4 regions of the Pseudomonas sp. LBUM1656 genome follow, and region 1 is predicted to be linked to each of the others. Evidence: predicted binding sites of a transcription regulator. Region 1 holds the regulator's gene; each other region holds the start of a gene.
What was found. Region 1 encodes FliA, which starts transcription of late flagellar genes. Its sites were predicted from a motif close to CTAAAGTTTNNNNNNNNNNNGCCGNTAA; they were not measured.
Positions count from the first base shown of each region.

Region 2: the regulator FliA is predicted to act here: its motif matches at 3,822-3,849, upstream of flgM (flagellar biosynthesis anti-sigma factor FlgM).
Region 3: the regulator FliA is predicted to act here: its motif matches at 3,392-3,419, upstream of ACA072_RS22970 (flagellar protein MotY).
Region 4: the regulator FliA is predicted to act here: its motif matches at 2,767-2,794, upstream of ACA072_RS24825 (methyl-accepting chemotaxis protein).

Region 1 is NZ_CP166800.1:1,784,635-1,792,448, forward strand. Features, by position in the region: gene flhA (flagellar biosynthesis protein FlhA) at 225-2,354, shown strand; gene flhF (flagellar biosynthesis GTPase FlhF) at 2,366-3,700, shown strand; gene fleN (flagellar synthesis regulator FleN) at 3,817-4,647, shown strand; gene fliA (RNA polymerase sigma factor FliA) at 4,644-5,384, shown strand; gene ACA072_RS07930 (chemotaxis response regulator CheY) at 5,552-5,923, shown strand; gene ACA072_RS07935 (protein phosphatase CheZ) at 5,946-6,734, shown strand; gene ACA072_RS07940 (chemotaxis protein CheA) at 6,781-7,814, shown strand, end outside.
Region 2 is NZ_CP166800.1:4,788,531-4,796,344, reverse strand. Features, by position in the region: gene ACA072_RS21620 (glutamine synthetase family protein) at 1-603, shown strand, start outside; gene ACA072_RS21615 (MFS transporter) at 674-2,044, shown strand; gene ACA072_RS21610 (flagellar brake protein) at 2,108-2,851, opposite strand; gene ACA072_RS21605 (flagella synthesis protein FlgN) at 2,944-3,411, opposite strand; gene flgM (flagellar biosynthesis anti-sigma factor FlgM) at 3,460-3,786, opposite strand; gene flgA (flagellar basal body P-ring formation chaperone FlgA) at 3,940-4,701, opposite strand; gene ACA072_RS21590 (chemotaxis protein CheV) at 4,784-5,716, shown strand; gene cheR (protein-glutamate O-methyltransferase CheR) at 5,763-6,590, shown strand; gene flgB (flagellar basal body rod protein FlgB) at 6,951-7,358, shown strand; gene flgC (flagellar basal body rod protein FlgC) at 7,362-7,805, shown strand.
Region 3 is NZ_CP166800.1:5,079,173-5,086,986, reverse strand. Features, by position in the region: gene bfr (bacterioferritin) at 1-111, opposite strand, end outside; gene ACA072_RS22990 (bacterioferritin-associated ferredoxin) at 311-529, opposite strand; gene ACA072_RS22985 (peroxiredoxin) at 843-1,445, shown strand; gene rnt (ribonuclease T) at 1,605-2,282, opposite strand; gene pyrC (dihydroorotase) at 2,279-3,325, opposite strand; gene ACA072_RS22970 (flagellar protein MotY) at 3,483-4,391, shown strand; gene ACA072_RS22965 (argininosuccinate synthase) at 4,521-5,738, shown strand; gene ACA072_RS22960 (hypothetical protein) at 5,923-6,492, opposite strand; gene ACA072_RS22955 (response regulator transcription factor) at 7,091-7,717, shown strand; gene ACA072_RS22950 (PA3496 family putative envelope integrity protein) at 7,782-7,814, opposite strand, start outside.
Region 4 is NZ_CP166800.1:5,487,905-5,495,718, forward strand. Features, by position in the region: gene ACA072_RS24815 (NAD(P)/FAD-dependent oxidoreductase) at 1-296, shown strand, start outside; gene ACA072_RS24820 (HvfA family oxazolone/thioamide-modified RiPP metallophore) at 614-1,012, shown strand; gene ACA072_RS24825 (methyl-accepting chemotaxis protein) at 1,074-2,699, opposite strand; tRNA gene ACA072_RS24830 (tRNA-Pro) at 2,866-2,942, opposite strand; tRNA gene ACA072_RS24835 (tRNA-Lys) at 3,038-3,113, opposite strand; tRNA gene ACA072_RS24840 (tRNA-Pro) at 3,119-3,195, opposite strand; tRNA gene ACA072_RS24845 (tRNA-Asn) at 3,205-3,280, opposite strand; gene clpB (ATP-dependent chaperone ClpB) at 3,581-6,145, opposite strand; gene pgeF (peptidoglycan editing factor PgeF) at 6,276-7,001, opposite strand; gene rluD (23S rRNA pseudouridine(1911/1915/1917) synthase RluD) at 6,998-7,814, opposite strand, start outside.

The DNA.
Region 1 (7,814 bases):
CAGCTGTCGAGCCTGCGAGGCGGCGTTCGGCTGCGCAGCAGTCGTGAGGGTTTTTTCCGAGGATTCCGTCCTCGAACGCAGCCTCGCAGGCTCGGCAGCTGCTACAAATCCTCAATTAACCCCTCTGTTTCAATCCTCTGCAAAAGTTGGAAGGCTTCTTGCAGTAGCCGCCCTGCGCCTGCTTTGGGCGTCAAAAGTTTGCTTTAAAGAAACGGGGAAAACCGGTGGATCGCTCTCAGTTATTCAACACTGCCCGCACAAACGTTGCCGACTTGAGTCGGGGCAACCTGGGTGTGCCGTTGTTGCTGCTGGTCATGCTGGCCATGATGATGCTGCCGGTGCCGCCGTTCCTGCTGGACGTGTTTTTCACGTTCAACATTGCGCTGTCCATCGTCGTGCTGCTGGTGTGCGTGTACGCGTTGCGGCCGCTGGATTTTGCGGTGTTCCCGACCATCCTGCTGGTGGCGACGTTGTTGCGACTGGCGCTGAACGTGGCCTCCACGCGAGTGGTGATGCTCCACGGTCAGGACGGCCATGCCGCCGCCGGTAAGGTGATCCAGGCCTTCGGTGAGGTGGTGATCGGCGGTAACTACGTGGTCGGTATCGTGGTCTTCGCGATTTTGATGATCATCAACTTCGTCGTGGTGACCAAGGGTGCCGGGCGAATTTCCGAGGTGAGCGCGCGTTTCACCCTCGATGCGATGCCGGGCAAACAAATGGCGATCGACGCCGATTTGAACGCCGGCCTGATCGACCAGAACCAGGCCAAACTGCGCCGGATGGAAGTCGCCCAGGAAGCCGAGTTCTACGGTTCCATGGACGGCGCCAGCAAATTCGTGCGCGGTGACGCCATCGCCGGTCTGCTGATCCTGTTCATCAACCTGATCGGCGGCATGGCGGTCGGTATCTTCCAGCACGGCATGACCTTCGGCGACGCCGGCCGGGTGTACGCTTTGCTGACCATCGGTGACGGTTTGGTGGCGCAATTGCCATCACTGCTGTTGTCGACCGCTGCAGCGATCATGGTGACCCGTGCTTCCGGTTCGGAAGACATGGGTAAGCAGATCAATCGCCAGATGTTCGCCTCGCCAAAAGCGTTGGCCGTGGCGGCAGGTTTGATGGCGGTGATGGGCCTGGTGCCCGGCATGCCGCACTTCTCCTTTCTGAGCATGGCCGCGTTGGCGGCCGGTGGTGCGTACCTGTTCTGGAAGAAGCAGAACGTGGTCAAGGTCCAGGCCCTGCAAGAGGTCAAGCGTCAGCAAGAGCTGCTGCCATCGCCAGCCCGCGCCATGGAAACCAAGGAGTTGGGCTGGGACGACGTGACGCCGATCGACATGATCGGCCTGGAAGTCGGCTATCGCCTGATTCCGCTGGTGGATCGCAACCAGGGTGGTCAGTTGCTCGCGCGGATCAAGGGCGTGCGCAAGAAGCTCTCCCAGGATCTGGGCTTCCTGATGCCGACTGTGCATATTCGTGACAACCTCGACCTGGCGCCGAGTGCCTACCGTCTGACCCTGATGGGCGTGATCCTGGCCGAAGCCGAGATTTACCCGGATCGCGAATTGGCGATCAACCCGGGGCAGGTCTACGGCACGCTCAACGGCATAACCGCCAAAGATCCGGCTTTTGGCCTGGAGGCGGTGTGGATCGAAATCAGCCAGCGCGCCCAGGCGCAATCGCTCGGATACACCGTGGTGGATGCCAGTACGGTCGTGGCGACGCACTTGAACCAGATTCTGTACAAGCACTCCAGCGAACTGATTGGTCACGAAGAAGTCCAGCAACTCATGCAATTGCTGGCCAAAAGCTCGCCTAAGCTGGCTGAAGAGTTGGTGCCGGGTGTGGTTTCGCTCTCGCAACTGCTCAAAGTGCTTCAGGCTTTGTTGGCTGAGCAGGTGCCTGTGCGGGACATTCGCAGCATTGCCGAGGCCATCGCCAACAATGCGGCCAAGAGTCAAGATACTGCCGCTTTGGTGGCCGCGGTGCGCGTCGGCGTATCCCGCGCAATCGTCCAAAGCATTGTAGGGACTGACTCCGAGCTACCAGTTATCACCCTGGAGCCAAGGTTGGAACAAATATTGCTCAATAGTCTTCAGAAGGCAGGACAAGGCTCGGAAGAGGGTGTGCTGCTGGAGCCAAGCATGGCTGAGAAACTGCAGCGCTCGTTGATCGATGCGGCGCAGCGTCAGGAAATGCAAGGTCAACCGGTGATTCTGCTGGTAGCCGGTCCGGTTCGCGCGATGCTGTCGCGATTCGGCCGACTGGCAGTCCCGGGTTTGCATGTGTTGGCTTACCAGGAAATTCCTGACAACAAGCAAGTGACCATCGTTGCGACAGTAGGGCCCAACGGCTGAGGTAGTGGTTTATGCAAGTTAAGCGTTTTTTCGCCGCCGATATGCGTCAGGCCATGAAACTGGTTCGTGATGAGCTGGGCGCTGATGCCGCCATTATTGGCAATCGCCGGATCGCCGGTGGTGTCGAGCTGACGGCTGCCCTGGATTACAAATTGTCGGCGCTGGCCCCGCGTGTTCCGAACATGGAACTCGAGGATGAGCTGCGCAAGACCCAGTCGCGGATCGTCACTGCCCAGGCTGAATTGAGCCTGCGTGGCGAAGGCGAGACCGAAGGCGACAAGACCACCAATCGCCAGTTGTTCGCCGGCCTGCCATTGACCGCTGCCGAGCCGCTGATCGAACCGACCTACGCCGAGCCTCGTCGCTCCGCTCCAGCCCCGGCACCCGCTGTTGGCGGCGTGGACCCGCGGGCGTTCGACTCGATGCGTTTCGAGCTCAACAGTCTGCGCGAACTGATGGAAGTGCAACTCGGCTCCCTGGCCTGGAATCAGCTGCAAGGCAGCCGTCCGGCCCAGGCCAATCTCTGGCGTCGCCTGCAACGCATCGGCCTGTCTGGCCCGTTGTCCCGCGACTTGCTGGCGATGATCACCGACATTGACGAACCCCGTCAGGCCTGGCGCATGTTGCTGGCGCACCTGGCGCGGATGATTGCCACACCGGAAGTCGAGCCACTGGAAGAGGGCGGCGTGATTGCCATGGTCGGCCCTGCCGGCATGGGCAAGACCACCACCCTGGCAAAGCTTGCGGCCCGCTATGTGCTCAAATACGGCGCGCAAAACATCGCGCTGGTGAGCATGGACAGCTACCGTATCGGTGCGCAGGAACAATTGAAGACCTTGGGCCGGATTCTCAACGTGTCGGTAACCCACGTCGATCCGGGCCAATCGCTGGTCCAGGCGCTGGATCCATTGTTGCGCAAACGCGTGGTGCTGATTGATACCGCGGGCCTTCAGGCCAGCGATCCGGCCCTGCGCATGCAGCTCGAAAGCCTGGCTGGACGTGGCATCAAGTCAAAAAATTATCTGGTTCTGGCAACCACCAGCCAGAAACAGGTTCTAACGGCCGCTTATCACAGTTACAAGCGCTGCGGGCTCGCTGGCTGCATCCTGACTAAACTGGATGAAACGGCAAGTCTGGGTGAGGTGTTGAGCCTGGCCATCAGTCATGAATTGCCGGTGGCGTACCTGACCGATGGCCCGCGTATTCCGGATGATCTGCATCTGCCGCGTCGTCATCAGTTGGTCAGTCGCGCCGTAAGCGTGCAAATGCAAGAAGAACCCAGCGAAGAAGCCATGGCTGACATGTTCGCTGATATTTACCACAGCCCGACCAAGCAGGTTGGCTGAGGTACTAATGAACCGTTTTTGTACCTACATCGATGGTCTGCCATGCATTGTTCAGTTGATGAACGCGCAGCCAGTAATGTGGCCTCCGTCTATGCAAGACAAGGTAAAGAAATAACATGGGCAGCATGCATCCCGTACAGGTGATCGCGGTGACCGGCGGCAAAGGTGGCGTCGGGAAGACTAACGTGTCAGTGAACTTGTCCCTGGCTCTAGCTGAGCTCGGCCGGCGCGTCATGCTGCTGGACGCCGATCTGGGGCTGGCGAACGTCGACGTCCTGCTGGGGCTGACACCCAAACGTACCCTGGCCGACGTGATCGAAGGCCGCTGTGAGCTGCGCGACGTTCTGTTGCAAGGCCCTGGCGGTATTCGCATCGTCCCGGCCGCGTCCGGCACGCAGAGCATGGTTCATCTGAGCCCGGCCCAACACGCCGGCCTGATTCAGGCCTTCAGCGATATCGGCGACAACCTCGACGTCTTGGTGATCGACACCGCTGCGGGTATTGGTGACTCGGTAGTCAGTTTTGTTCGCGCCGCGCAAGAAGTCTTGCTGGTGGTCTGCGACGAGCCGACTTCGATCACTGATGCCTACGCGCTGATCAAACTGCTGAACCGCGATTACGGCATGAACCGCTTCCGCGTCCTGGCCAACATGGCCCAGAGCCCGCAGGAAGGTCGCAACCTGTTCGCCAAGTTGACCAAGGTCACGGACCGCTTCCTCGACGTCGCCCTACAATACGTCGGCGCGGTGCCTTACGACGAAAGCGTGCGCAAGGCCGTGCAGAAGCAGCGTGCCGTCTACGAAGCCTTCCCGCGTTCCAAGTGCGCCCTGGCGTTCAAGGCGATCGCGCAGAAGGTCGACACCTGGCCGTTGCCTGCCAACCCGCGTGGGCACCTGGAGTTTTTCGTCGAGCGCCTCGTGCAACAGACCGCAGGACCCGTCCTATGACAGCCAGTGGCTACAACCTCTACAAGAAGTCGGCACGTGACGCGCAGTACGAGCTGATCGAGCGTTACGCGCCACTGGTCAAACGCATTGCTTACCACTTGCTGGCCCGTCTGCCGGCCAGTGTCCAGGTTGAAGACCTGATCCAGGCCGGGATGATCGGCCTGCTTGAAGTGTCGACCAAATACGACGCCAGCAAAGGCGCGAGTTTCGAGACGTACGCGGGCATTCGAATCCGCGGCGCGATGCTCGATGAAGTACGCAAGGGGGACTGGGCGCCACGTTCGGTCCACCGCAATACCCGCATGGTCAGCGACGCAATTCGCTCGATTGAAGCTAAAACCGGTCGTGACGCTAAAGATCATGAGGTTGCGGCCGAACTCCAATTGAGTCTCGACGATTATTACGGGATTTTGAACGACACCCTGGGCAGCCGGTTATTCAGTTTCGACGATCTGTTGCAGGACGGCGAACACGAAGGGCTGCATGAGGATGGCGCGAGTGCACATCTGGAGCCGTCACGCGATCTGGAAGATGAACGCTTCCAGGCAGCGCTGGCGGACGCGATTGCCAATTTGCCGGAGCGTGAGCGACTGGTGTTGGCGCTGTACTACGACGAAGAGCTGAACCTCAAGGAAATCGGTGAGGTCCTGGGGGTCAGCGAATCGCGGGTCAGCCAGTTACATAGCCAGTGCGCGGCCCGTTTGCGGGGGCGTTTGGGGGAGTGGCGAGCGCGCTGAAGGCAGTGTGGGGACACTGCGAACGAGGCCGGTGGAGTGTTGAACTGCACCGGTCGCGATCTGTTGTGCTCCAGACAGTCATCGAGTGCATTGCCGGATTGATTGAAATGGCGCGTCCAGGTGCTGGGCGCGTTTAAGACTGCTTGGAGGTCGAATTGGACAAGAACATGAAAATCCTCATCGTTGATGACTTCTCAACGATGCGGCGGATCATAAAAAACCTGTTGCGTGACCTTGGGTTCACCAACACGGTCGAGGCCGACGATGGCACTACCGCCATTCCGGTTCTCAACAGCGGGAGCATCGACTTTCTGGTAACGGACTGGAACATGCCTGGCATGACCGGTATCGATCTGCTGCGTCACGTGCGCGCCGATGAAAAGCTCAAGCACCTGCCGGTGCTGATGGTGACTGCAGAAGCCAAGCGCGAGCAGATTATCGAAGCGGCCCAGGCCGGTGTTAACGGCTATGTGGTCAAACCCTTCACGGCCCAGGCGTTGAAAGAAAAAATCGAGAAGATTTTCGAACGCATCGGTTGATCCACTGCGCCACGGGGGAGCTATGGAGCATAAAGAATCTTCACTGGGCGATTTTGAATCGACCCTGAAAAAACACGCGGTCGAACTGGTCGAAAGCCTTGAAAAAGGCAGGTTCGGCGACGCGGTGCAACTGATCCATGAGCTCAATCAGACCCGTGACCGCGGCCTGTATCAGGAAGTGGGCAAGCTCACTCGCGAGCTGCATAGCGCGATCGTCAATTTCCAGATTGACCCGAACATGCCGCAAGCCGAGGAAGTGTCACAGATCACGGACGCCACCGAGCGCCTGGGGTATGTGGTCAAGCTGACCGAGGCCGCCGCCAACCGCACCATGGACCTGGTGGAGAACGCCACGCCGCTGGTCAACAGCCTGAGCGAAGAAGCCCAGGCGTTGAGCACGGATTGGGGGCGGTTCATGCGTCGCGAAGTCGGGGCTGAAGAGTTCCGCGAGCTGGCCCGGCGGGTCGACGGTTTCCTGACACGCAGCAGCGAAGACAATCGCACGGTGTCGAGCAACCTCAACGACATTCTGCTGGCCCAGGATTACCAGGACCTCACCGGTCAGGTGATCAAGCGCGTGACCCAGTTGGTCACCGAAGTTGAAAGCAACCTGCTCAAGCTCGTGCTCATGGCCAGTCAGGTAGACCGCTTTGCGGGTATCGAACATGACCGTGATGCGATGCTCGCTGAAAAAGATCCGCAAAAACATCTCTCTCAGGGTGAAGGTCCGCAGATTCATGCCGATAAAAGAGAAGACGTTGTGTCCGGTCAGGACGATGTGGACGATTTGCTATCCAGCCTAGGGTTTTAGAATTTTAGGTTTTTTAGGTTTTTAGACCTGTAGGAGCACCCCCTTAATGAGCTTCGGCGCCGATGAAGAGATCCTTCAGGATTTCCTGGTTGAGGCCGGCGAGATTCTAGAGCAACTGTCCGAACAGCTGGTCGAGCTGGAAAGCCGACCGGATGATGCGGATTTGCTCAATGCAATTTTTCGCGGTTTTCACACTGTAAAAGGGGGCGCCGGCTTCCTCCAGCTCAACGAGCTGGTGGAGTGCTGTCACATCGCCGAGAACGTGTTCGACATCCTGCGCAAGGGTGAACGTCGCGTCGACTCGGAACTGATGGACGTGGTTCTCGAAGCGCTGGACGCGGTGAACAGCATGTTCACCGAAGTGCGCGAACGCAGCCCGATCACGGCTGCCACGCCTGAATTGCTCGCGGCACTGGCCCGTCTGGCCGAGCCGCAAACGACGGATGAAACCGCACCGGTTGCCGAAGTGGTCGAAGCACCGGCCGCTGAAGAATCGGGCGACATCACCGATAACGAATTCGAACAACTGCTGGACTCGCTGAACGCCGTCAAGGCTCAAGCCGAGGCGCCGGCCGTTGCTCCAGTGGCTGGCGCCGATTCCGCGGCCAGCGACGAAATCACCGATGCCGAGTTCGAGTCGTTGCTCGATCAATTGCACGGTAAAGGCCAGTTCGCCGTCGACGCGGTGGCAGCGCCTGCTGCACCGGCTGCCCCGAAAGCGGCAGGCGACAGCTCCGACATCACCGACGACGAATTTGAAGCACTGCTCGATCAGTTGCACGGCAAGGGCAACTTTGCCGTGGATGCGCTGGAGTCGGCCATTGCCGCCGTCCCGGCGCCGGCTGCGCCAACCGCTAAAGCGGCCGGCGGTGATCTGATCTCCGATCACGAGTTCGAATCGCTGCTCGACGAATTGCATGGCAAAGGCAAGTTCACCGAAGTCGGCACAGGCACTGCGGTGGCTGCTCCAGTCGCCAAGGCGGCTGCACCGAAACCGGTTGCCAAAGCGCCCGAACCAAAAGCCGAAGCGCCGAAGCCAGCGGCTGCCGCTGCACCGGCTCCGGCCCGCGCACCGTCCGC
Region 2 (7,814 bases), 3.0 Mb from region 1:
GCGCACACGCCGGGCAGTTCGATGCACATTCACCAGAGCATCGTCGAGATCGGCAGCGGGCGTAACGTGTTCAGCGACGAGGCCGGTGAGCCGACGGCGACCTTCCGTCACTTCATTGGTGGCCAGCAGGCCGGCATGGCGGACTTCACCGCGCTGTTTGCGCCCAACGTGAACTCCTATCAGCGCTTGTGCCATCCGTTTGCCTCGCCGAACAATGCCTGCTGGTCCCACGATAACCGGGCTGCCGGATTGCGCATTCCCGCCAGTTCGCCGGCCGCTCGTCGGGTCGAGAACCGTTTGCCGGGGGCCGATGCCAATCCGTACCTGGCAATCGCCGCCAGCCTTGCCGCCGGTTTGTATGGCATCGAAAACCAACTGGAGCCGAGCGAGGCGATCCAGGGCGAGTTCGAGGTCCCGGATAATCTTTCGTTACCGTGTACCTTGCACGCCGCTCTTGAGCGTCTGAAACGTAGCCAATTGGCGAAGGAACTGTTTGGCAAGGAGTTCATCGAAGGCTACGTCGCTTCGAAGACCATGGAATTGACCAGCTTCTTTGATGAAATTACTCCCTGGGAGCGCCGTGTCCTGGCCACCCAGGCCTGACGACCTGTCGTCTTCGGGCTATCTTTTCGGATAGCCCGTTTCTCACCGCAAGGAGCCGCTCGGAACGCCGATGCGCCAAATCTGGAAACCTTTTCGAGCGCTTTATTTTGCCTCGCTGATGATGTTGATCGGCTCTGGCTTGCTGAGTACGTACCTGGGCTTGCGCCTGGCGGCAGATAATGTCGACAGCCTGTGGGTCGGTGCGTTGATGGCGGCCAACTATTTCGGCCTGGTACTGGGCGGCAAGATCGGTCACCGACTGATCGCCCGGGTCGGGCATATTCGCGCCTATTCGGCCTGCGCCGGGATCGTCGGCGCGGCAGTGCTCGGCCACGGCCTGGTCGACTGGCTGCCGGCGTGGATCTTCCTGCGGGTGATCGTCGGCCTTGGCATGATGTGCCAGTACATGGTCATCGAAAGCTGGCTCAATGAGCAGGCCGAAGCGTCGCAGCGCGGTACGGTGTTCAGCGGCTACATGATCGCTTCCTATCTGGGGCTGGTGTTGGGTCAGCTGATTCTGGTCATGCACCCGGCCTTGGGCCTGGAACTGCTGATGCTGGTCGCCCTGTGCTTCGCGCTGTGCCTGGTGCCGGTGGCGCTGACACGGCGGATTCACCCGGCGCCATTGCATCCGGCGCCGATGGAACCGCGCTTCTTCATCAAACGCGTGCCGCAGTCGTTGAGTACGGTGCTGGGGGCGGGGCTGATCATCGGTTCCTTCTACGGTCTGGCGCCGCTGTATGCGTCGCAGCAAGGGCTGTCCACCGAGCAGGTCGGTCTGTTCATGGGTAGCTGCATTTTTGCCGGACTGCTGGTGCAGTGGCCGCTGGGCTGGCTGTCCGACCGTTATGACCGGGCGTTGTTGATCCGCTGTTTTGCGGTGGTCCTGGCCCTGACCGCGTTGCCGCTGGCAATCATGCAACAGGTACCGCTGGAGGTTCTGTTTGTTGCCGGGTTCTTCTGTTCGCTGGTGATGTTCTGCCTGTATCCGCTGGCCGTGGCGTTTTCCAATGACCACGTCGAAGGTGATCGTCGGGTGTCGCTGACCGCGATGTTGCTGGTGACCTACGGCGTTGGCGCCAGTATCGGGCCGTTGGTGGCCGGTGTCCTGATGAAGCTGTTCGGCAGCCACATGCTGTATGCCTTCTTCAGTTTCTTCGCGTTGGTGCTGGTGTGGCGGATCCGTCCGAAAGCGGTCACCAATCTGCACCAGGTTGAAGATGCGCCGCTGCATCACGTGGCCATGCCGGACAGCATGTCGAGTTCGCCGCTGGTGGCGTGCCTTGACCCGCGGGTCGATGAGCAGGTGGTGCAGGATCAGATGCAAAACCCGATCAGCCCGGAACCGGAGCCTGAACCCGAACCGGATCCCGAAACCGATCCACCACCCGAAGACCCGGACGCGGGCCGCGAGCAAAGTTTTACCGAAGCCAGGCCTTAAACCGACGCATAAAAAACGGGCAGTCACCGCAAGGGACTGCCCGTTTTTTGTTGAAGCGTCGTATCAGATGTCGTCTTTATCGAAGCGGCGCGCTTCACGCTGAAGCTGATAGACGAACCGTTCGACCTGGCGCTGCACCAGTCCGCTCATGTTGTGGAAGCGGATGCCGGCGAAGGTGGTGGAGATTCTTTCTTCGAAGTGCAAGTAACGCAATTCTACCGGTGCGGTCATGCTGCCGAAGGGCAGGTCGGCAATAAAGCGGTCGTAGACCTGGCCCAGTTGCAGCCGGGGGGTGATGTCACCTTCAAAGCGCAGCTTGCAGCCAGTGGCGGAAATGTCCAGCAGCTTGCCTCTGATCGGGAACTTGAGCTTTTCGCCGCCCAGTTCGACATCGACCAGTTGCGCCAGCTTCAACGCAGCCCGGAAGGCATTGCGGCGCTGGTGGTAGACCACTTCATCGGGGAGGGTGCCGCGATAGCAGCGATCACCGGACTCATCGATGGTCAGCGGGCCGTTGCTTTCCCACGCGATGCGCACGCCGTCGTGGAAGCCTTCAACGCGAAAGGGTTCGCCGGCCAGCAGATAACGTTCGCCGTCGCGAGGCACCATTTCGTCCAGGGCAATGCGGTTGCCGTCACGGTCGACGTCCACCAGATAGCTCTGGAAGCGCTGGCTGCGTTCGTGGAACGTGATGATCAGCGGGTCGTGGCTCTCTTGCAGCTGCCGCAGACTACCGGCGATCTCCATCGGCGTGGATAGCACCTTGGGTGGCTGCGGAGCATCGTCCGCGTTTAAGGCATTGAACACGGTTCATCATTCTCCAGACAAAATTTGACTGCGACTTGCCAGCATACTGCCAGCATGTGACGCGTCTTGATAGAGCGTGCTCATTAACAGGCTCAAGCCTGACTAAGCGGGCGCGGCTTCGCGAGCATGGAGGTTGATCCGCGGGCATCGTAAAGCGCTGGCGGTTCGCCGCCGGTGAGGATTTTCAGCTGATTGGCCGTGGCGGCCTGCTGGACCAGGATCGACTGGCCATTATTGACGTTGGCCGCCTGGCATTGAGCCAGGAGATCGGTCAGTTTGTCGCTCTGTTCCAGCAACTGATCGCCGATGCTCGACTGGCTGGCGAGTTGCTCCAGGCCGTTACGATTGGTCGGCAGGTTCAGGCTGGCGAGGATTTCGCTGCGCTTGCGGCCATGCTGTTCAAGCAGAATGATCATTGCCTGTTTCTGCGCCAGAATATCTTCGAGCAGCGGCATGTCGCGACCGTGCAAAGCGATGGATTCGGTTTGCAGTAACTCCAGCAAGTAGTGTGCTGGAGCAAAATCGTCGGTGATCAGTTGCAGTAAATTAGTGTCGTGCATGGCTGGCCTTGGGGTTTAAGCGTCCAAAAGCCTGGCGCAGGCCGTGGCCTAGCGCTGGGCTTCGAAGTTGAGCAGTTTGCTGGCTACACGGTTGCTGTCGACTTTATAGCTGCCATCGGCAATCGCTGCTTTCAACTCCGCCACGCGGGCGTTGTCGACGGCAGGCTGATCACGCAGCTTGTCAGTGACCTTCTGCAACTGTTGAGCCTCATTGCTGAGGTGTACCGATTCCCCGCTTTTGGCGGTACTGGCCTGTTCGGCCGGGGTATTCAGCGGCGCGGATTTGCCGGTTTCGGCAGTTTCCTTCGCGGTGCTGGTACGCGTACTACCGGTAAGTGATGAGGAACTGTTCAAACGGCTGAAATCGATGACCATGATAAAAACCTCTGGGTATTTGGACGCTTGCCATGTTTTCGGCTCTCCCTGCGAAAACTTTAGGCCCATTTATCAATGAGCTTGCATGCGCCAGCGCTTGGCACAGTTTAGGGAACAGCCGGGCGGCGCGCCATCTTTCACCCTCAGATCGTTCTACATGGCTACTTCCACCTGGCCCGGCGCCATGACTTGCGCCTTGATGACCCGCTGGGAGTTGAGGTTTTTCACCCGAATCTGTTCACGCAGGCCGCCGTTGGACAGGGCTTCGCCCGGCATACGCACACTGAGCGTACCACTGCGGGCGGTAATCACCACTTGATCGCCCTTGCTGATGACCTCCGCCTGTTCAAGATGAACCAGCGTCAGCACCTGATTGGCAACCGTTGGTCGGGTAAGTTTCTGCCCGATGGCCTGTTCCATGGAGGTGAAATAACCCTGGTTGATCAGGCTGATGTCCCGCTCGCGCAGCATGACATCGCCGGGCTCGATGACCCCAGCGCGCTTGAGCGGCCGCGTGGTCGTGACAACGTCCCGAAACAGGCGGACTTGAGCGGGTACGAAGACCGTCCAGGGGGACGTACTGTCGCAGCGGACCTTGACCGTGACCCGTCCGATCGGGGTCGCCGGACTCTCCAGGGTGGCTGTCAATTCCTTGTCGCACATGGGCATGCGCAGTCGCGGATCGAGCTGGTTGACCTCGATTTCGTAGCGGCCTTCCGTTTGACTGGTGGCCAAATAGTCCTCTACGGTGAATTCAAGAAAGCCCTGAGTGACGCCGATAAGCATGTCAGGCAAGGTAACCGCGTCAGCAAGGGCAGGGCTGCCAGCGTTGAACAGGCAAACGGCCGACATCGCGCAAAGCCATTTGCGGGAAGTTGATGTCAGGCGTCGGAAAAATGTCGGTTCTGTGTTCATAAGAGTTAAAAAGCAAGCGCCGTGCCGTTTAGCAATAAATGTGCGTCGCAACACACTTAAGCGTTGGTGTAGGAGTCTGTGCATGGCTGGTGTAATGGATGCGGTAAACCAGCGCACGCAACTGGTTGGGCAGAATCGCCTTGAGCTGTTGTTGTTCCGTCTCGACGGCCAGCAGCTGTATGGGATCAACGTGTTCAAGGTTCGGGAAGTGCTGCAATGCCCCAAACTGACCTTGATGCCCAAGTCCAGTCCTGTCGTGTGCGGTGTGGCAAATATCCGGGGGGCGACCATTCCGATTCTTGATCTGGCGATGGCGACAGGCTCCGGCGCACTTAAAGATCAAAGCAACCCGTTCGTGATCATCACGGAGTACAACACCAAGACCCAGGGTTTCCTGGTGCGATCGGTGGAGCGCATCGTCAACATGAACTGGGAGGAGATTCATCCGCCACCCAAGGGCACGGGACGCGATCATTACCTGACGGCTGTGACTCGGGTCGACAATCAGTTAGTCGAAATCATCGACGTCGAGAAAGTGCTGGCGGAAGTCGCGCCGACACCGGAAGCGATTTCGGTCGGCGTAGTGGATGTCGAAACCCAGCACAAGGCGTTGTCGTTGCGGGTATTGACGGTCGATGACTCGTCGGTGGCGCGCAAGCAGGTGACCCGTTGCCTGCAGACGGTCGGCGTCGAAGTGGTGGCGTTGAACGACGGCAGGCAAGCGCTGGACTACCTGCGCAAGCTGGTCGATGACGGCAAGAAGCCGGAAGAAGAGTTCCTGATGATGATTTCCGACATCGAGATGCCGGAAATGGACGGGTACACCCTGACGGCCGAGATCCGCAACGACCCGCGCATGCAAAAGCTTCATATCATCCTGCATACTTCGTTGTCGGGTGTATTCAATCAGGCGATGGTCAAGAAAGTCGGTGCGGATGACTTCCTTGCCAAGTTCCGTCCTGATGACCTGGCATCCCGGGTAGTCGACCGGATCAAAGCAGCAGATATCAGCTAGGGGCCTTCTGCCCCTGGTGGTTAACACGATTTAAGAGGCGGCATCTTTGTCTACGGGTAATTTGGATTTCGAACAGTTCCGGGTATTCCTGGAAAAAGCCTGTGGCATTTTGCTCGGTGAAAACAAGCAGTACCTGGTCTCGAGCCGTCTCAACAAACTGATGGAGCAGCAAGGCATCAAGTCCCTGGGTGAGCTGGTTCAGCGCATCCAGACCCAGCCGCGCAGCGGTTTGCGCGAGATGGTGGTGGATGCCATGACCACCAACGAAACCCTGTGGTTTCGTGACACCTATCCGTTTGAAGTCTTGAAGAACAAGGTGCTGCCCGAAGCGATCAAGGCGGCTCCCGGTCAGCGTCTGCGGATCTGGTCGGCGGCGTGCTCGTCGGGTCAGGAACCGTATTCGCTGTCGATGTCCATCGACGAGTTCGAGCGCGTCAACATGGGCCAGTTGAAGATGGGCGCGCAAATTGTCGCGACCGATCTGTCCGGCACCATGCTGACCAACTGCAAGACCGGCGAGTACGACAGCCTGGCCATCGGCCGTGGTCTGTCGCCCGAGCGCCTTCAGCGTTACTTCGACCCGAAAGGGCCAGGACGCTGGGCCATCAAGGCGCCGATCAAGAGCCGCGTGGAATTTCGCTCGTTCAACCTGCTGGACAGCTACGCGGCCCTGGGCAAGTTCGACATCGTGTTCTGCCGCAACGTGCTGATCTACTTCTCCGCCGAGGTGAAGAAAGACATCCTGTTGCGCATTCACAGCACGCTCAAGCCGGGCGGTTATCTGTTCCTCGGCGCCTCCGAGGCGCTGAACGGTTTGCCGGATCATTACCAGATGGTCCAGTGCAGCCCGGGGATCATTTACCAGGCGAAGTGATTGGTTGGCAGCATCAAAAAACGGGAGCCCTCATCGGCTCCCGTTTTTTTGTGCCTGATGATTTCCCTAGAACACCTCAATCCCCTGTGGGAGCGGGCTTGCTCGCGAAAGCGGTGGGTCAGGCTATGCAGATGTCGACTGACACGACGTATTCGCGAGCAAGCCCGCTCCCACATTTGGATAGTCGTTGCCAGTGACAAGCGGCAGAAAAGCGGCAGGCGGCGGAAATCGGTTGCCGCTTTTCTGGCATTGCCGCCTTGCCACCGCCCGCAAAGCCCCGGTTTCCGGGCTTTTTTGAATTGGCACGCCGCTTGCTATGTCTCTGTTACGAAAAATCAGGTCACCCGAAGGTTTCCCGACATGAGCATCAGCTTCGATAAAGCGCTCGGTATCCACGAACAAGCCTTGGGCTTCCGCGCCCAGCGTGCCGAAGTCCTGGCCAACAACATCGCCAACGCCGACACCCCGAACTACAAGGCTCGGGATCTGGAGTTCTCCAAGGTGCTCGCCGCACAGAACGAGAAATCCAAGGGCGGCACGTTTGCCTTGAACATGACCAACAACCGTCATATCGAGGCCGAAGGCCTGGGCAATGGCGACGAGTCGCTGATGTATCGCACGCCGATGCAGCCGTCGATCGACCAGAACACTGTGGACGCCCAACTGGAACAGTCGAACTACGCGGAAAACGCCGTCGGCTTCCAGGCCAGCTTCACCCTGCTCAACAGCAAATTCAAAGGGCTGATGTCAGCCCTGCGCGGAGAGTAATTCATGTCCCTATCCAGTGTTTTCAACATTGCCGGTAGCGGCATGAGCGCTCAGACCACGCGCTTGAACACCGTGGCCTCGAACATCGCCAACGCCGAAACCGTCTCGTCGAGCATCGACCAGACCTATCGCGCCCGTCACCCGGTATTCGCCACCATGTTCCAGGGCGGCCAGAGCGGCGGCAGCGATTCGCTGTTCCAGAATCAGGACGCCGCCGGTCAAGGCGTGCAAGTGCTGGGCGTGGTCGAAGACCAGAGCAACCTGGACGCACGTTACGAGCCGAACCATCCGGCCGCCGATGCCAAGGGCTACGTCTACTACCCGAACGTCAACGTCGTCGAAGAAATGGCCGACATGATTTCCGCCAGTCGTTCGTTCCAGACCAACGCCGAAATGATGAACACCGCCAAAACCATGATGCAGAAGGTCCTGACCCTCGGTCAGTGATAAGGGGCG
Region 3 (7,814 bases), 3.2 Mb from region 1:
CAGACCCCAATCTTCGTACATGCGCGCATGCAGGAAATATTGATTGATCGCGACCAGCTCATTGGCAAGGATCTTGTTGAGATGCTGGATGACTGTAATGTCGCCTTTCATGATGGGGTCCTGCCCTGTATTAGCTGTCTATAAGGCTGAGTTTGAGCCGCACAACTAAGAGTGTCAAACCTAAGTTATTGAAACTTAAGTGAAAATTAATCGGAATAAGAATGTTTGTGTTCCGCGTCTAGAGCGTAAGCAGTTGATTTTCAGACATAAAAAAACCGGACATCAAGTCCGGTTCTTTGAAATACGGTATTTACGCTGCTGTAAATTCTACAGGATAAGGAATCGCGGCCTGTGCCGATTGCAATTTGGTCAGGGTTTCACGCACCACTTCCTTGGCAAGGCAGGCGCATTTACCGCATTGGCTGGCTACGCCAGTCGCCTGACGGACTTCTTTGTAGCTGCAGCAACCTTCATAGATTGCATCGCGGATTTGACCGTCGGTGACGCCAGTGCAGAGGCAGACATACATAAGTGAAAACCGTCGCTGGTTGTGACTCAATTGCGATGGATCTTAATGTTAACGAGAATGATTGTCAAAGTGGTTTCTGAAAGCTTTGCGTTATAAGCGCCTGTGACTGACGAACGGTTTTCATCTAGCGATCTGCCATTACCTGCCGCGACGGCCTATTTGGTGCATCGGTGAAAAACCGTTGAGGACAGCTCAAAAACGCCGTGTATGATGGTCGGTCCTTGCGAAGGGGGTCGTGTCACAGGGCTGTCGCCTGAGGGTGGCAGGCTGACGCGAACCCAGTTCTTCACGTTAATAGACCAGGAGATATTCAATGAGCGTACTCGTAGGCAAACAAGCCCCTGACTTCACCGTACCGGCCGTACTCGGCAATGGCGAAATCGTAGACAGCTTCACCCTGTCGTCGGCCATCAAAGGCAAATACGGCCTGGTGTTCTTCTACCCACTGGACTTCACCTTCGTTTGCCCGTCCGAGCTGATCGCTCTGGACAACCGCATGTCTGACTTCAAGGCACGCAACGTTGAAGTGATCGCTGTTTCGATCGACTCGCACTTCACCCACAACGCCTGGCGCAACACTCCGGTCAACAATGGTGGCATCGGCGAAGTTCGCTACACCATGGCTGCCGACCTGAAGCACGAAATCGCCAAGGCCTACGACGTTGAGTCCGAAGGCGGTGTGGCTTTCCGTGGCGCGTTCCTGATCGACGACAAAGGTGTTGTCCGCTCGCAGATCATCAACGACCTGCCGCTGGGCCGTAACATTGAAGAGCTGATCCGTCTGGTCGACGCGCTGCAATTCCACGAAGAGCACGGCGAAGTCTGCCCTGCCAACTGGAAAAAAGGCGACAAAGGCATGACCGCTTCCACCGAAGGTGTCGCGGCTTACCTGACCGAGAACGCTGCTGCGCTGTAAGGCACGTTCGAGGCATAAAAAAACCGGCCGTTGAGGCCGGTTTTTTTATGGGCGGGATAAACGCAGGTTCCTGTAGGAGCCGGCTTGCTGGCGATGAACGATGACGCGATCTTCATGTTAAACCGCGTCGCCTGCATCGCGAGCAGGCTCGCTCCCACATCAGTCGTTGAAGTCTTCCCAGCCGCCCATTTGTTTCCAGCGATTGACAATGCCGCAGAACAGCTCGGCCGTCTTCTCGGTGTCGTAGCGAGCCGAGTGCGCCTCACGACCGTCAAAGTCGATGTCCGCTGCCTGGCAAGCCTTGGCCAGTACGGTTTGACCGTAAGCCAGACCGGCGAGGGTTGCGGTATCGAAGCTGGAGAACGGATGAAACGGATTACGTTTCATGTCCAGACGCGCGACAGCGGCGTTAAGGAAGCCCAGGTCGAAGCTGCTGTTGTGCCCGACCAGAATGGCCCGTTTGCAGCCGTTGGCTTTCAGGGCCTTGCGGATGCCACGGAAGATGTCGGTCAATGCTGCTTCTTCGCTCACCGCCATCCGCAGCGGGTGATCGAGTTTGATCCCGGTGAATTCCAGCGCAGCCGCTTCAATGTTCGCACCTTCAAAAGGCTCGACACGGAAGAAATAGGTGTGATCGGGATACACAAACCCTTTTTCATCCATGGCGATAGTGGTCGCGGCGATTTCCAGCAAGGCGTCAGTGGCAGAGTTGAAACCACCGGTTTCAACGTCGACAACAACTGGCAGGTATCCACGGAAGCGCTCAGCCATCGGGTGGCGCGAACCACCTCCGCCGCCTTGACCGTCCTGTTCGTCGTCGAAATGGTCTTCACTCACGCGTGTTCCTCCAGCAGGCGCCAGCGCAGTTTTTCACCGGCGCGCAGCGGGATTACGGTCAGCTCGCCAAATGGCAGGCTGGTCGGGGCGGTCCACTCATCGCGGACCAGGGTGATGCGATCGGTGTTTACCGGCAGGCCATAGAAACGCGGGCCGTTGAGGCTGGCGAAGGCTTCGAGCTTGTCCAGCGCGTTGCGTTGTTCAAAGGCTTCAGCGTACATCTCGATCGCTGCATAGGCGGTGTAGCAACCGGCGCAGCCGCAGGCCGCTTCTTTGGCGTGCTGGGCGTGGGGCGCTGAGTCGGTGCCGAGGAAGAACTTGTCGCTGCCGCTGGTGGCGGCGTCGAGCAGGGCTTCCTGGTGGGTATTGCGCTTGAGGATCGGCAGGCAATAGAAGTGCGGCCGAATCCCGCCCACCAGCATGTGATTGCGGTTGTACAGCAGGTGATGCGCGGTGATGGTCGCGCCAACGTTGGCCGAAGCCTCGTTGACGAACTGCACGGCGTCGGCGGTGGTGATGTGTTCGAACACCACTTTGAGCGTCGGGAAACGCTCGACCACACGACGCATGTGCTCATCGATGAAGAGTTTTTCGCGGTCGAACACATCGACATCGCCACGGGTGACTTCACCGTGAATCAGCAAGGGCATCCCGACGTCGGCCATGGCCTCAAGTGCAGGGAAAATCTTGTCGATACTGGTGACACCCGAATCCGAGTTGGTGGTCGCACCAGCCGGGTAAAGCTTGGCGGCGTAGACGAAACCGCTGGCCTTGGCCTCGCGAATTTCCTCGGGCTGGGTACGGTCGGTCAGGTACAGCACCATCAACGGTTCGAAACGACTGCCGGCCGGGCGCGCAGCGAGAATCCGCTGGCGATAGCCGTCGGCTTCAGCGGCGTTACGCACCGGAGGTACCAGGTTGGGCATGATGATGGCGCGACCAAAGGTGCGCGCGACATCCGCAACGGTATTGGTCAACACAGCACCATCGCGAAGATGAATATGCCAGTCGTCGGGACGCAGCAGGGTCAGGCGGTCGGACATGAGGGGATTCCAGGCGGGTCAAACTCTGGGGAATGCTACCGGAAAAGACTCTCTCAGGCACTCGCTATCAAGTTTTGGAGGAAGCTTCCGATATCCAACAGGTATGCCGTAAATATGTGTATCGGTCTTTTTGTTGTAGAAGCCAGTGGAGCCTCCCGTGCGCCAGCGTTATTTAGCCTTGCTCAGTGTGTTTGCCAGCCTCCCTGCGATGGCGCTCACTTTCCAGACGCGTCTGGAGAGCATCGAGTGGACGGTCGAAGGTGACAAATTCGAATGCCGCCTGACTCAACCGATCACCGATTTCGGTTCGGGTGAGTTCGTGCGCCGTGCGGGCGAGCAGGCGACGTTCCGTCTCAAAGCCTACAACGCAATGATCGGCGGCGGTTCCGCGACCCTGCTGGCGGCCGCTGCGCCGTGGCAGCCGGGACGTGGCGACATCAACCTGGGCTCGGTGAGAATCGGCAGTGGCAACGTATTGTTCAACAGTTCGCAAGTTCAGGCCGGGCGCCTGATCAGCGGGCTGATGGACGGCCGCAGCCCAGTCATACGGCACTCCTCTGGTGACGGTCGCGTGTCGGAAGTGCGTCTGTTGCCGGTCAAGTTCAACAAGGCTTTCAACGATTATCAGAGTTGCGTCGCGAAACTGCTGCCGAAGAATTTCGAGCAGGTCAAACAGTCCGAGATCGGCTTCCCGGGTGAAGGTGTGGATCTCGATCCACAAGCCAAGGCGCAGTTGCAGGTGATGCTGGAGTTCATGAAGGCGGATCCGACGGTCAATCACATCGAACTCGACGGGCACTCCGACAACAGCGGCAATCGCCTGACCAACCGCGAACTGTCACGCCGCCGGGCCTTGGCGGTGATGGACTATTTCAAGGCCGCCGGCATCCAGGAATCGCAGATCACTATGCGCTTCCACGGTGAGCGCTATCCTGTGGCGCCGAACACCAATGCCAGCAACCGCGCGAAGAATCGCCGGGTCGCCGTGCGCCTGGAGCGGGTGGCACCGACCGAGAAAGTCGCGCCTCAAACCACCACACAGGGAAGCGCTCCGGCGACTTCCTGAACCCGCTGAAATCGTCGCGCGTTCGACAGAATCTGTCGCTTCGTCGTCATAAGCTGTCGCGCCTCTGTAAATTATTGCGTATGACCGGTAGACTTCACGGCTTTCCGTAGAACCCCGTGGAGTGATGGCATGGCGGACGTAAACAAGGTCGTTCTGGCGTATTCCGGCGGCCTGGACACTTCGGTGATCCTCAAGTGGCTGCAGGATACTTATAACTGTGAAGTGGTGACCTTTACCGCTGACCTGGGTCAGGGCGAAGAGGTCGAACCTGCACGCGCCAAGGCTCAGGCCATGGGCGTGAAAGAGATCTACATCGACGATCTGCGCGAAGAATTCGTGCGAGATTTCGTTTTCCCGATGTTCCGCGCCAACACCGTTTACGAAGGCGAGTACCTGCTGGGTACTTCCATCGCTCGTCCGTTGATCGCCAAACGCCTGATCGAAATCGCCAACGAAACCGGCGCTGACGCCATTTCCCACGGCGCCACCGGTAAAGGCAACGACCAGGTTCGTTTCGAACTGGGCGCCTACGCACTCAAGCCAGGCGTGAAAGTGATCGCCCCTTGGCGCGAGTGGGACCTGCTCTCCCGTGAAAAGCTGATGGATTATGCTGAAAAGCACAACATCCCGATCGAGCGCCACGGCAAGAAAAAATCCCCGTACTCGATGGATGCCAACCTGCTGCACATCTCCTATGAAGGCGGCGTGCTGGAAGACACCTGGACCGAGCACGAAGAAGACATGTGGAAATGGACCGTCTCCCCGGAGAAGGCTCCAGACAAGGCGCAGTACCTGGAACTGACCTACCGCAACGGCGACATCGTGGCACTGGACGGCGTCGAAATGACCCCGGCCACCGTGCTGGCTACACTGAACCGTATCGGTGGCGAACACGGTATCGGCCGTCTCGACATCGTCGAGAACCGTTACGTGGGCATGAAGTCCCGTGGCTGCTACGAAACCCCTGGCGGCACCATCATGCTGCGCGCTCACCGTGCGATCGAATCGATCACCCTGGACCGTGAAGTGGCTCACCTCAAAGACGAGCTGATGCCTAAATACGCCAGCCTGATCTACACCGGTTACTGGTGGAGCCCTGAGCGTCTGATGCTGCAACAGATGATCGATGCGTCCCAGGCCCACGTGAACGGCGTTGTGCGCCTGAAGTTGTACAAGGGCAACGTAATCGTCACCGGTCGCAAGTCCGACGAATCGTTGTTCGATGCCAACATCGCGACCTTCGAAGAAGATGGCGGCGCCTACAACCAGGCCGACGCGGCGGGCTTTATCAAGCTCAACGCCTTGCGCATGCGCATTGCTGCAAACAAAGGCCGGAAGCTCTTCTGAGACCTGTGATGCCGCAACGACGGTAATGGAAATGTGGCCTTGTCGGTGACAAGGCCACACATCTGAAAGAGGGAATATTCCTGCGAGGCATTCTGTTTCAGCTTTCTTGTTGTTGTTACCAATACGATGTCGTTTGCTTTTGCTCTCCGATCGTCCCTCGAGTGCTGTCTTCTGCTATCGCTTCTCAAGCCATAGTCGTCATGCCGTGTGAGCTCAAATTGTAAGCAACCCAGAACGCAGCGCCGTGGCGTTTCTTTGTCTGTTTCGAATGCTTGTGCGCGCCTTCCTTCAGCCATGCCTCTGAGTCGGTACACGTGAGAAACACGATCACGCGTGCAGGGTTTTCCTGTGGGTGCTGGACCTTCTCCATCAAGGTGTTGAAATCCATTTTGCTGCTCATCCATCGTGCATCGACGATGTGCAGATCCTTCAGCGACACCGTTGAGCGTACGTGATGCTCAATCAAATGCTCTGGTGTGTTGCCTTGCGAGTGTTCTGCATCGGTCATGACCTTTATAAAATGCTTTCCTTTCTCAAAATCAGAGGGCGCGTAAAGCGATCGATAGTTGAAGTTGAGTGTGGCGAAGAACAGGAAGAGCAAATAAAAGGGAAAACTTATAAGGAACCAGATATAGATCTCTCGTTCCTCATTGTCGAGAAAGGGAAGAGAAATAGCAGCCGAAGTTTCAGACAGCGTCGCAAATATCGCAATGATTGTCATGGGGTTGGAGATTCTTGTTTTGAATTTTATCATGTTGTTTGCTCATGAAAGATTGTCTTTTCTCGATTGGTTCATGGAGAGATTCCGGGGGTTGGTAAGTTAGGGTGTTACAGAGAACGGTGTCTAAGTTTGGTAGTATCCTTTTAGTGTGTTTGTTGGTGATTTCATAGTAGCTGTATTGTTCGCAAATTGGGCGATTTTGTGGGTGTTGTTTTAATAGGTATGAGGTTGATTTCTGTTTCTGAAGTATTGCTTTGTGTGAAATTTGTTGTGATTGGTTTGGGTGGTAATTCAGGGTTCTAACATGTCTCATGTCAAAGGTGGGTTGAAAATATCGGTTACTTTTTAAGCGTAGCTCAATCGTCAGCGCTTGACGGATCCCTCGGTCAGCCTCTGGTTTCTTTGATTTCATGATGTAAATCGATACAAAACCAGTTTTAAAAGCATTGCGGTAACTGGACGGTAAAATTTAAGACACACAGTAATCGTCTGATTTTTGTAAGACATATCCTGCTTGTTTGTAGGGAATGTCTCTCGCTGCGGGTGGCCGAGGGGGGCGGCATGCCATGGATGAAACGACTAGGCTATTGTGCGGGCTCTAAAAATTCGAACAGCGAAATTGGACTTGCCCATGAATAAAGTGCTGATCGTGGATGATCACCCCGTCATTCGTCTTGCGGTACGTATGCTGATGGAGCGTCATGGCTACGAAGTCATTGCAGAAACAGATAACGGTGTGGATGCGTTACAACTTGCCCGCGAACTTATGCCGGATATTGTCATTCTGGATATAGGAATACCGAAGCTGGACGGGCTGGAAGTTATCGCGCGCCTGACCTCGACGGCAATGCCTCTTAAAGTGCTGATACTGACGTCTCAGGCGCCCGGGCATTTTTCCATGCGTTGCATGCAGTCGGGTGCCGCCGGATATGTTTGCAAACAGCAGGATCTCACTGAATTGCTCAGTGCGATAAAAGCCGTGCTGTCTGGCTACAGCTACTTTCCCAATCAGGCGCTGCATACCGTTCGCTCCAGTCTCGGGAATGCCAGTGAAGCGGACATGGTGGATCGTTTGTCCGGGCGCGAAATGATGGTGTTACAACAATTGGCCCGAGGAAAGACAAACAAGGAGATCGCCGATGGAATGTTCCTCAGCAATAAAACGGTAAGTACTTACAAGACTCGCCTGTTGTTGAAGCTCAATGCCCGGTCCCTGGTCGACCTGATTGAGCTGGCTCAGCGCAATGGACTGGTATGAGTGCACTGGCGATTGAGGGATTGGCACTTAGTAAAAAGCCTCCGTTTCGGGAGGCTTTTAGGTGTCACAGGTCAAAATCGTAATCGGCCAATTGCTT
Region 4 (7,814 bases), 2.7 Mb from region 1:
AGCAGGCTTCGTTACTGGCCAAATCGCTGAAACTGCGGATCGAAGGCAAGGCGTTGCCAGAATACAAGTACACCGATTACGGCTCGCTGATTTCGCTGTCGCGTTTTTCAGCTGTGGGTAACTTGATGGGCAACCTTACCGGGAGCGTGATGCTCGAGGGCTGGCTGGCGCGGATGTTTTACGTGTCGCTGTATCGCATGCACCAGATGGCGCTGTATGGCGCGTTTCGCACGGCGATGTTGATGTTGGGCAGCAAGATCGGGCGCGGGACTGAGCCGCGACTCAAACTGCACTAACTCGGTTTAGTGTGGGAGCGGGCTTGCTCGCGAAATCGGTGGTTCAGACAACAATTATGTCGACTGACACTCCCTCTTCGCGAGCAAGCCCGCTCCCACATTTGCTCTCTATCAACCTGAAGATGTGTCTCACTGTATCTCCCGCCACGAATTCCCCCCTTCGCTTACAAACTCCCCCCTTGCGCGACACAGTAGCGATACACCCTGCCCTTTAAATGGCCACATCCGAGCAAGGCAACTCGCCCGCTACGGTTATCGCCGCACTCACGTGGCGTCCTTTATCGAACGGTTGTGTCGTGCAACCCAGGAGTATTGAAATGTCCCGTACTACCAAAAACACTATTGGTCTGCTCGGCGCTGTTCTGGCCGGCGGCATGATGTTGTCCGGTTCCGTATTCGCTGCACAGCCGTTGACCCAGGGCTACCTTCTGGCGTCGGCTGAACAAGTGGTGAAAACCCCTGAGGGCAAGTGTGGCGAAGGCAAGTGTGGCGATGCGTCTATGGCGAAGACCGATACGGATGGCGACGGCAAGGTCTCCCGCGCCGAATTCCAGAAAGTCGCGCCGAAGTCCAACTTCGACAAGATCGACACCAACCATGACGGTTTCATCGACGAGCAAGAGGCTTACGACAACGTGAAAGCCAACTTCGAAGCCAACGGCAAGAAAATGCCAAAAGGTCTGTTCGAGCACTTGAAAGATCAAGACGGCGCCTAAGCTTCAAAGAACAAAACCGCGCGTTCCTTCGGGAAGCGCGGTTTTTTTTCATCTCGCGGATTTACACCTGGAAGCGCTGCACCATGGTTTGCAACGAATTGGCCAGCTGCGAAAGCTCATGGCTCGAAGTGCTGGTCTGATCCGCGCCGGCAGCGGAGCGCACCGACAAATCGCGGATGTTCACCAGGTTGCGATCGACTTCCCGCGCCACTTGCGCCTGTTCTTCAGCAGCACTGGCGATGACCAGGTTACGTTCGTGAATCTGATGCACCGACTCAGTGATGGTCTGCAACGCCTCGCCTGCACGCTCGGCCAGGGCCAGCGTGGTGGCCGCACGGGTCGAGCTGGCTTGCATGGACTCCAGCGCCAGAGTTGAGCCACTGCGCATGCCCTGGACCATCTGCTCGATTTCCTGGGTCGATTGCTGGGTGCGATACGCCAGCGCCCGTACTTCGTCGGCCACCACCGCAAACCCTCGACCGCTTTCTCCGGCCCGCGCCGCTTCGATGGCGGCGTTGAGCGCCAGCAGATTGGTTTGCTCGGCAATCGCCCGAATCACATCCAGCACCTTGCCGATGTCCTGCGACTGGTTGGCCAGGGACTGCACCAACCCGCCGGTAATCTGCACATCGCTGGCGAGTGCGCCGATGGCGGTCACCGTTTCGCTGACGCGTTCCTGGCCAGCGTGTGCGGACTCACTGGACTGGCGCGTGGCGTCGGAGGTCGACACGGCGTTGCGCGCGACCTCCTCCACGGCGGTGGTCATTTCAGTGACGGCGGTGGCGGCTTGTTCAATTTCGTTGTTCTGTTGTTGCAGGTTCTGCGTGCCGTCGAGGGTGACGGCGTTCAACTCGTCAGCTGCCGTGGCCAGTTGCGCCGCCGAGCCGCTGATACCTTGCAAGGTTTCCCGCAGGTTCTGTTGCATGGTCGCGAGGGCCTTGAGCAAGCGGCTCACTTCGTCATTGCCATGGGTTTCGATAGGGCGAGTCAGATCGCCTCGTGCTACGTTTTCTGCGGCGTGCAAGGCTTCGCCCAGGGGTTTGACGATGCTGCGGGTCAGCAGCATGGCCAGGCCAACGGTGGCCAAGGCTGCGAGGGCGATGAACAGGCTGACGATCATTCGCGATGTTTCGTAATGCGCTTCGGATTTCTCGCTCTCGGCGGCGACCTGTCTGGCGAACAGTTCGGCCAGGTCATTGAGCTGTTTACCGGAGCCATCGACCACGGTTTTCATGTCTATCAACAGCAGCTTTGTAAGTTCGTCACGACGTCCTTGCTCCGCCAGTGAGAACGATTGAGCAATGCCGGCACGATATGCCGCGAAGGTGGTTTTGAACTGGTCATACAGCGCCTTGCCTTCTACGGTGGTGACCAACTTGTCATAGGCCGCGATCTTTTCGCTCAGCTCTTTGTCGCGGGTGTCCATCTGGCCGCGATAGACAGAAATGTTCTTGGGGTCCTGATCGAGGGCCATGCGCAGGGAGATGGTGCGGATGCGCAACATGATCTCGCGGATCTCGTCACCGCCGCGGATACTCGGCAGCCATTGTTTCTCCACCGCTACTTCGCTGTCGCGAATGCTCGACATCTGCCCCAGTGCGAAAACCCCGAGCAAGGCGACCAACACGGCGATCAGGGCAAACCCCAAGGCGGCCCGAGGTGCGATATTCAACTGACGAAGCAACATAACGAACGCCCTATTGTTGTAATGGCCTGGATTAGGGGCGTTGTTTCGGCATTACCCCGTCGCCTCGTTATCGGCAAGTTGTACGATGACTGAAGTGTTTTTTCTTGAAGAGAAAAATCGAAGACAAAAAAAATCCCCGTATCTTTCGATACGAGGATTTTTAATATGGTCGGGGTAAGGGGATTCGAACTCCTGACATCCTGCTCCCAAAGCAGGCGCGCTACCGGACTGCGCTATACCCCGGTAAAAAAAAGGCACCTTTAAAAGGCGCCTTCTGCGAACAGAGCTTTTGGCGTCTGATCTTAAGATCTGATCCCAGCGTTAACTGGTTTCAAAAATGGTGGGTCGTGTGGGATTCGAACCTACGACCAATTGGTTAAAAGCCAACTGCTCTACCAACTGAGCTAACGACCCAAAAATGGTCGGGGTAAGGGGATTCGAACTCCTGACATCCTGCTCCCAAAGCAGGCGCGCTACCGGACTGCGCTATACCCCGGCTTGAAATTGGCTCCGTGACCAGGACTCGAACCTGGGACCCAATGATTAACAGTCATTTGCTCTACCGACTGAGCTATCACGGAACTACATATTTCAATTACAACGTTTGACGCTATGTTGCACTCTCTTCGACTCGTTCGCATCGCTGCGTTCGTGTGTCTGAGGCGCGCTATTCTACAATCTTAAGCACCTCTGTCAACCCCTTAAATTGCATTCAAGTTAATGATTTGCAACTTATTTCAGATTCCTGCTTGGGGAGCAGAAACCCTTGCGGGTGACTTACTGCGGGGCGCACTTTACAAGCCTTTTCCTTTCAGTTCAACAACCTGACGAAAAAAAGGCCTCGCGATGCGAGGCCTTGTTTATTTCACTGCCGTAACGGATCAGGCAAATACGATTTCGTCGTTTTCCACCGTGCCGACAGCGGTGTCGCCGGGCATGAATCGCCCCGACAAAATCAGCTGCGCCAGCGGGTTCTCGATCCAGCGCTGAATCGCCCGTTTGAGCGGCCGCGCGCCGTACACCGGGTCGTAACCCACCGCGATCAGCTTGTCCATGGCCTCTGGACTCAGCTCCAGTTTCAGCTCGCGCTCGGTCAGACGACTGCGCAGACGACCCAACTGGATCTCGGTAATGCCCGCGATCTGATCCCGCGCCAATGGCTCGAAGATCACCACTTCGTCGACCCGGTTGATGAACTCCGGCCGGAAGTGGGTGGAAATCGCATCCATCACCGCCGCACGTTGCGCCTCGCGATCACCGACCAGTTCCTGGATTTGCACCGAGCCCAGGTTGGAGGTCATGACGATCACGGTGTTCTTGAAATCCACCGTGCGGCCATGACTGTCGGTCAGGCGTCCATCTTCCAGCACTTGCAGCAAGATGTTGAACACATCCGGGTGGGCCTTCTCGACCTCGTCCAGGAGAATCACCGAGTAAGGCTTGCGACGCACCGCCTCAGTCAGGTAACCGCCCTCTTCATAGCCCACGTAGCCCGGTGGCGCACCAATCAGTCGGGCCACGGAATGTTTCTCCATGAACTCGGACATGTCGATCCGCACCATCGCCTCTTCGGTATCAAAGAGGAACTCGGCCAGCGCCTTGCACAGCTCGGTTTTACCGACACCGGTCGGGCCGAGGAACATGAACGAACCGCTCGGGCGATTCGGGTCGGACAACCCTGCCCGGGAACGCCGCACCGCGTTGGAAACGGCAATCACTGCTTCGTCCTGACCGATCACGCGCTGGTGCAACAGGCTTTCCATCTTCATCAGTTTGTCGCGCTCGCCTTCGAGCATTTTCGACACCGGAATGCCGGTCCACTTCGAAACGACTTCGGCGATTTCTTCCTCAGTCACCTTGCTGCGCAGTAACTGGTTCTCGCTTTTGCCGTGCTGATCGACCATTTGCAGGCTGCGTTCCAGGTCCGGGATGACCCCGTATTGCAGCTCGGCCATGCGGTTCAGATCGCCTTTACGGCGTGCGGCTTCCAGCTCCTGACGGGACTGTTCGATTTTCTGCTGGATCTGCGCAGAACCCTGGACTTCGGCTTTTTCCGAGTTCCAGATTTCTTCGAGGTCCGAATATTCACGCTCAAGGCGAACGATTTCCTCCTGGAGTTTTTCCAGGCGCTTGATCGCCGCTTCGTCGCTTTCTTTTTTCAGCGCCTGGGATTCCACCTTCAGCTGAATCAGACGGCGCTCCAAACGATCGAGTACTTCCGGCTTGGAGTCGATCTCCATTCGGATACGGCTGGCCGCTTCGTCGATCAGGTCGATGGCCTTATCCGGCAATTGTCGGTCCGTTATGTAGCGATGGCTGAGCTTGGCCGCGGCGATGATGGCGCCGTCGGTGATCGCCACCTTGTGGTGAACCTCATAACGCTCTTTGAGGCCACGCAGAATCGCGATGGTGTCTTCTTCGCTCGGCTCGTCCACCAGGACTTTCTGGAAGCGTCGTTCGAGGGCCGCGTCCTTCTCTATATATTGGCGGTACTCGTTGAGCGTGGTCGCGCCGACGCAGTGCAGCTCACCGCGAGCCAATGCAGGCTTGAGCATGTTGCCCGCGTCCATCGAGCCTTCGCCTTTACCGGCGCCGACCATGGTGTGCAGTTCGTCGATGAACAGAATGATCTGCCCTTCTTGCTTGGACAGCTCATTGAGCAAGGATTTGAGGCGCTCTTCGAACTCGCCACGGTACTTGGCACCGGCAATCAGCGACCCCATGTCCAGGGACAACAGGCGTTTGCCTTTCAGGCCATCAGGCACTTCACCGTTGATGATGCGCTGGGCCAGACCTTCGGCGATGGCGGTTTTACCCACGCCAGGTTCACCAATCAGCACCGGGTTGTTCTTGGTGCGGCGTTGCAGCACCTGAATGGTCCGGCGAATTTCGTCGTCACGGCCGATCACCGGATCGAGCTTGCCTTCTTCGGCACGCTTGGTCAGGTCGACGGTGTACTTATCCAGCGCCTGGCGCGACTCTTCGTGGTTGGCGTCGTTGACTGCTTCGCCGCCACGCAGGTTGTTGATCGCGTTTTCCAGAGCTTTTTTGCTCACGCCCTGGCCGAGCAGCAACTTGCCGAGCTTGCTGTTCTCGTCCATTGCCGCGAGCAATACCAGCTCACTGGAGATGAACTGGTCGCCCTTCTGCTGGGCCAGGCGATCGGCCTGGTTGAGCAGGCGCGCCAAGTCCTGCGACATGTTCACGTCGCCGGTCGGGTTCTGGATTTTCGGGAGCTGGTCGAGCTCTTTGGTCAGCTCTTTACGCAGGCTGTTGACGTCAAAACCGACCTGCATCAACAGGGGTTTGATCGAACCACCCTGCTGTTCAAGCATGGCTTGCATCAAGTGCGCCGGCTCGATGCCGGGATGGTCGAGGCCGACGGCCAGCGATTGGGCGTCGGATAGAGCTAACTGCAATTTGCTGGTTAAACGATCTATACGCATGGGTCACCTTCCTTTTGAGCAGGTCGGACCGATAAAACATCCTGAATGAAGAAACCTGCCAGATACCTCACTAGATGTGGTCGATTCTGGGAGTTTCAAGCGTCGTGACGTTGATGCAGGTCAGGCAAGTCTAGCGTTCGAGCCAGATCAGGGAGGCAAACCGGCCCGTTTGAGGACTGCGGCGGTAAGAAAAGAAGCGAGGATCGGTCACGGTGCAGAAGCCGCCGCCATAGACAGCGGTGACACCGCGTACTGCCAGACGCAAACGCGCCAGCTCGTAGATGTCGGCCATGAATTTGCCAGCATTTTGACTGGGCACAAAGGCCTTGGCCGCTTCGGGCAGTTGCTGGACGAAGGTCTCGCGCACTTCCGGGCCGACTTCAAACGCTTGCGGGCCAATGGCCGGACCGAGCCAGACCAGCACGTCTTCCGCTGGCACGGCCAGACTGTCGAGGGTGGCTTCCAGTACACCCGCGGCCAATCCACGCCAACCGGCATGGGCCGCTGCTACGCGAGTGCCGGCACGGTCGCAAAACAATGCGGGCAGACAATCGGCTGTCATCGCCGTGCAGGCGATTCCGGGCGTGGCAGTCCAGCTGGCGTCGGCGGTGGCCGTGATGCCTGGGTCCGAGTGGGCCACGACAATGCCGTGAACCTGCTTTAACCAGGCCGGCTGAATAGAGAAATGATCGGTAAGGCGCTGGCGGTTTTCGGCAACAGCTTCGGGGCTGTCGTCGACGTGATCGCCGAGATTGAGGCTGTCGAACGGCGCCAGACTGACGCCGCCCGCACGGGTGGTCACACAGGCTTTCACCCCGGCAGGCGCAGGCCAGTCGGGAATCAGCCAGTCACTCATCCGATGAACGCCTCACGGTCTTGCTTGAGCAGGGTCAGCAACCAGACGAAGTCGTCCGGCAGTGGCGACTCCCAACTCATGCGTTTACCGGTGGTCGGGTGATCCAGCTCTAGGAACCGCGCATGCAGGGCCTGACGCGGGAACGCCTTCAACGATTCGACCATGGTCACACTGGCTGCCGGCGGAATGCGGAAACGACCGCCGTAGGCAGGATCTCCGACCAGCGGGTAGTTGATGTGGGCCATGTGCACACGAATCTGGTGAGTACGACCGGTTTCCAGCTTCACCCGCACGTGAGTGTGGGAGCGGAAACGCTCGAGCACGCGGTAATGGCTGACGGCTTGCTTGCCACCTTCCATCACGGCCATGCGCTGGCGTTGCTGGCCGTGACGACCGATCGGCGCGTTGATCTTGCCGCCGGCAGTCACCACACCGATCACGATGCATTCGTAGATCCGGCTTACGCTGCGGCTCTGCAATTGCGTGACAAGCTGTGTCTGCGCCTGAATGGTCTTGGCCACCACCATCAGACCGGTGGTGTCCTTGTCGAGGCGATGCACGATACCGGCGCGGGGCACATTGATAATGTCCGGCACGTGGTGCAGCAAGGCGTTGAGCAAGGTGCCATCGGCGTGACCGGCGGCAGGATGCACCACCAGGCCCGCAGGTTTGTTGATCACCAGGATGTCGTCGTCTTCATAGACGATGTCCAGCTCGATGTCTTGAGCGATCCATTCGCCCTGAGCTTCCTGCTCGGCAGTCAGCTCAAGAATGGCGCCACCATGAACGATGTCTCGCGGGCGGATAACCGCC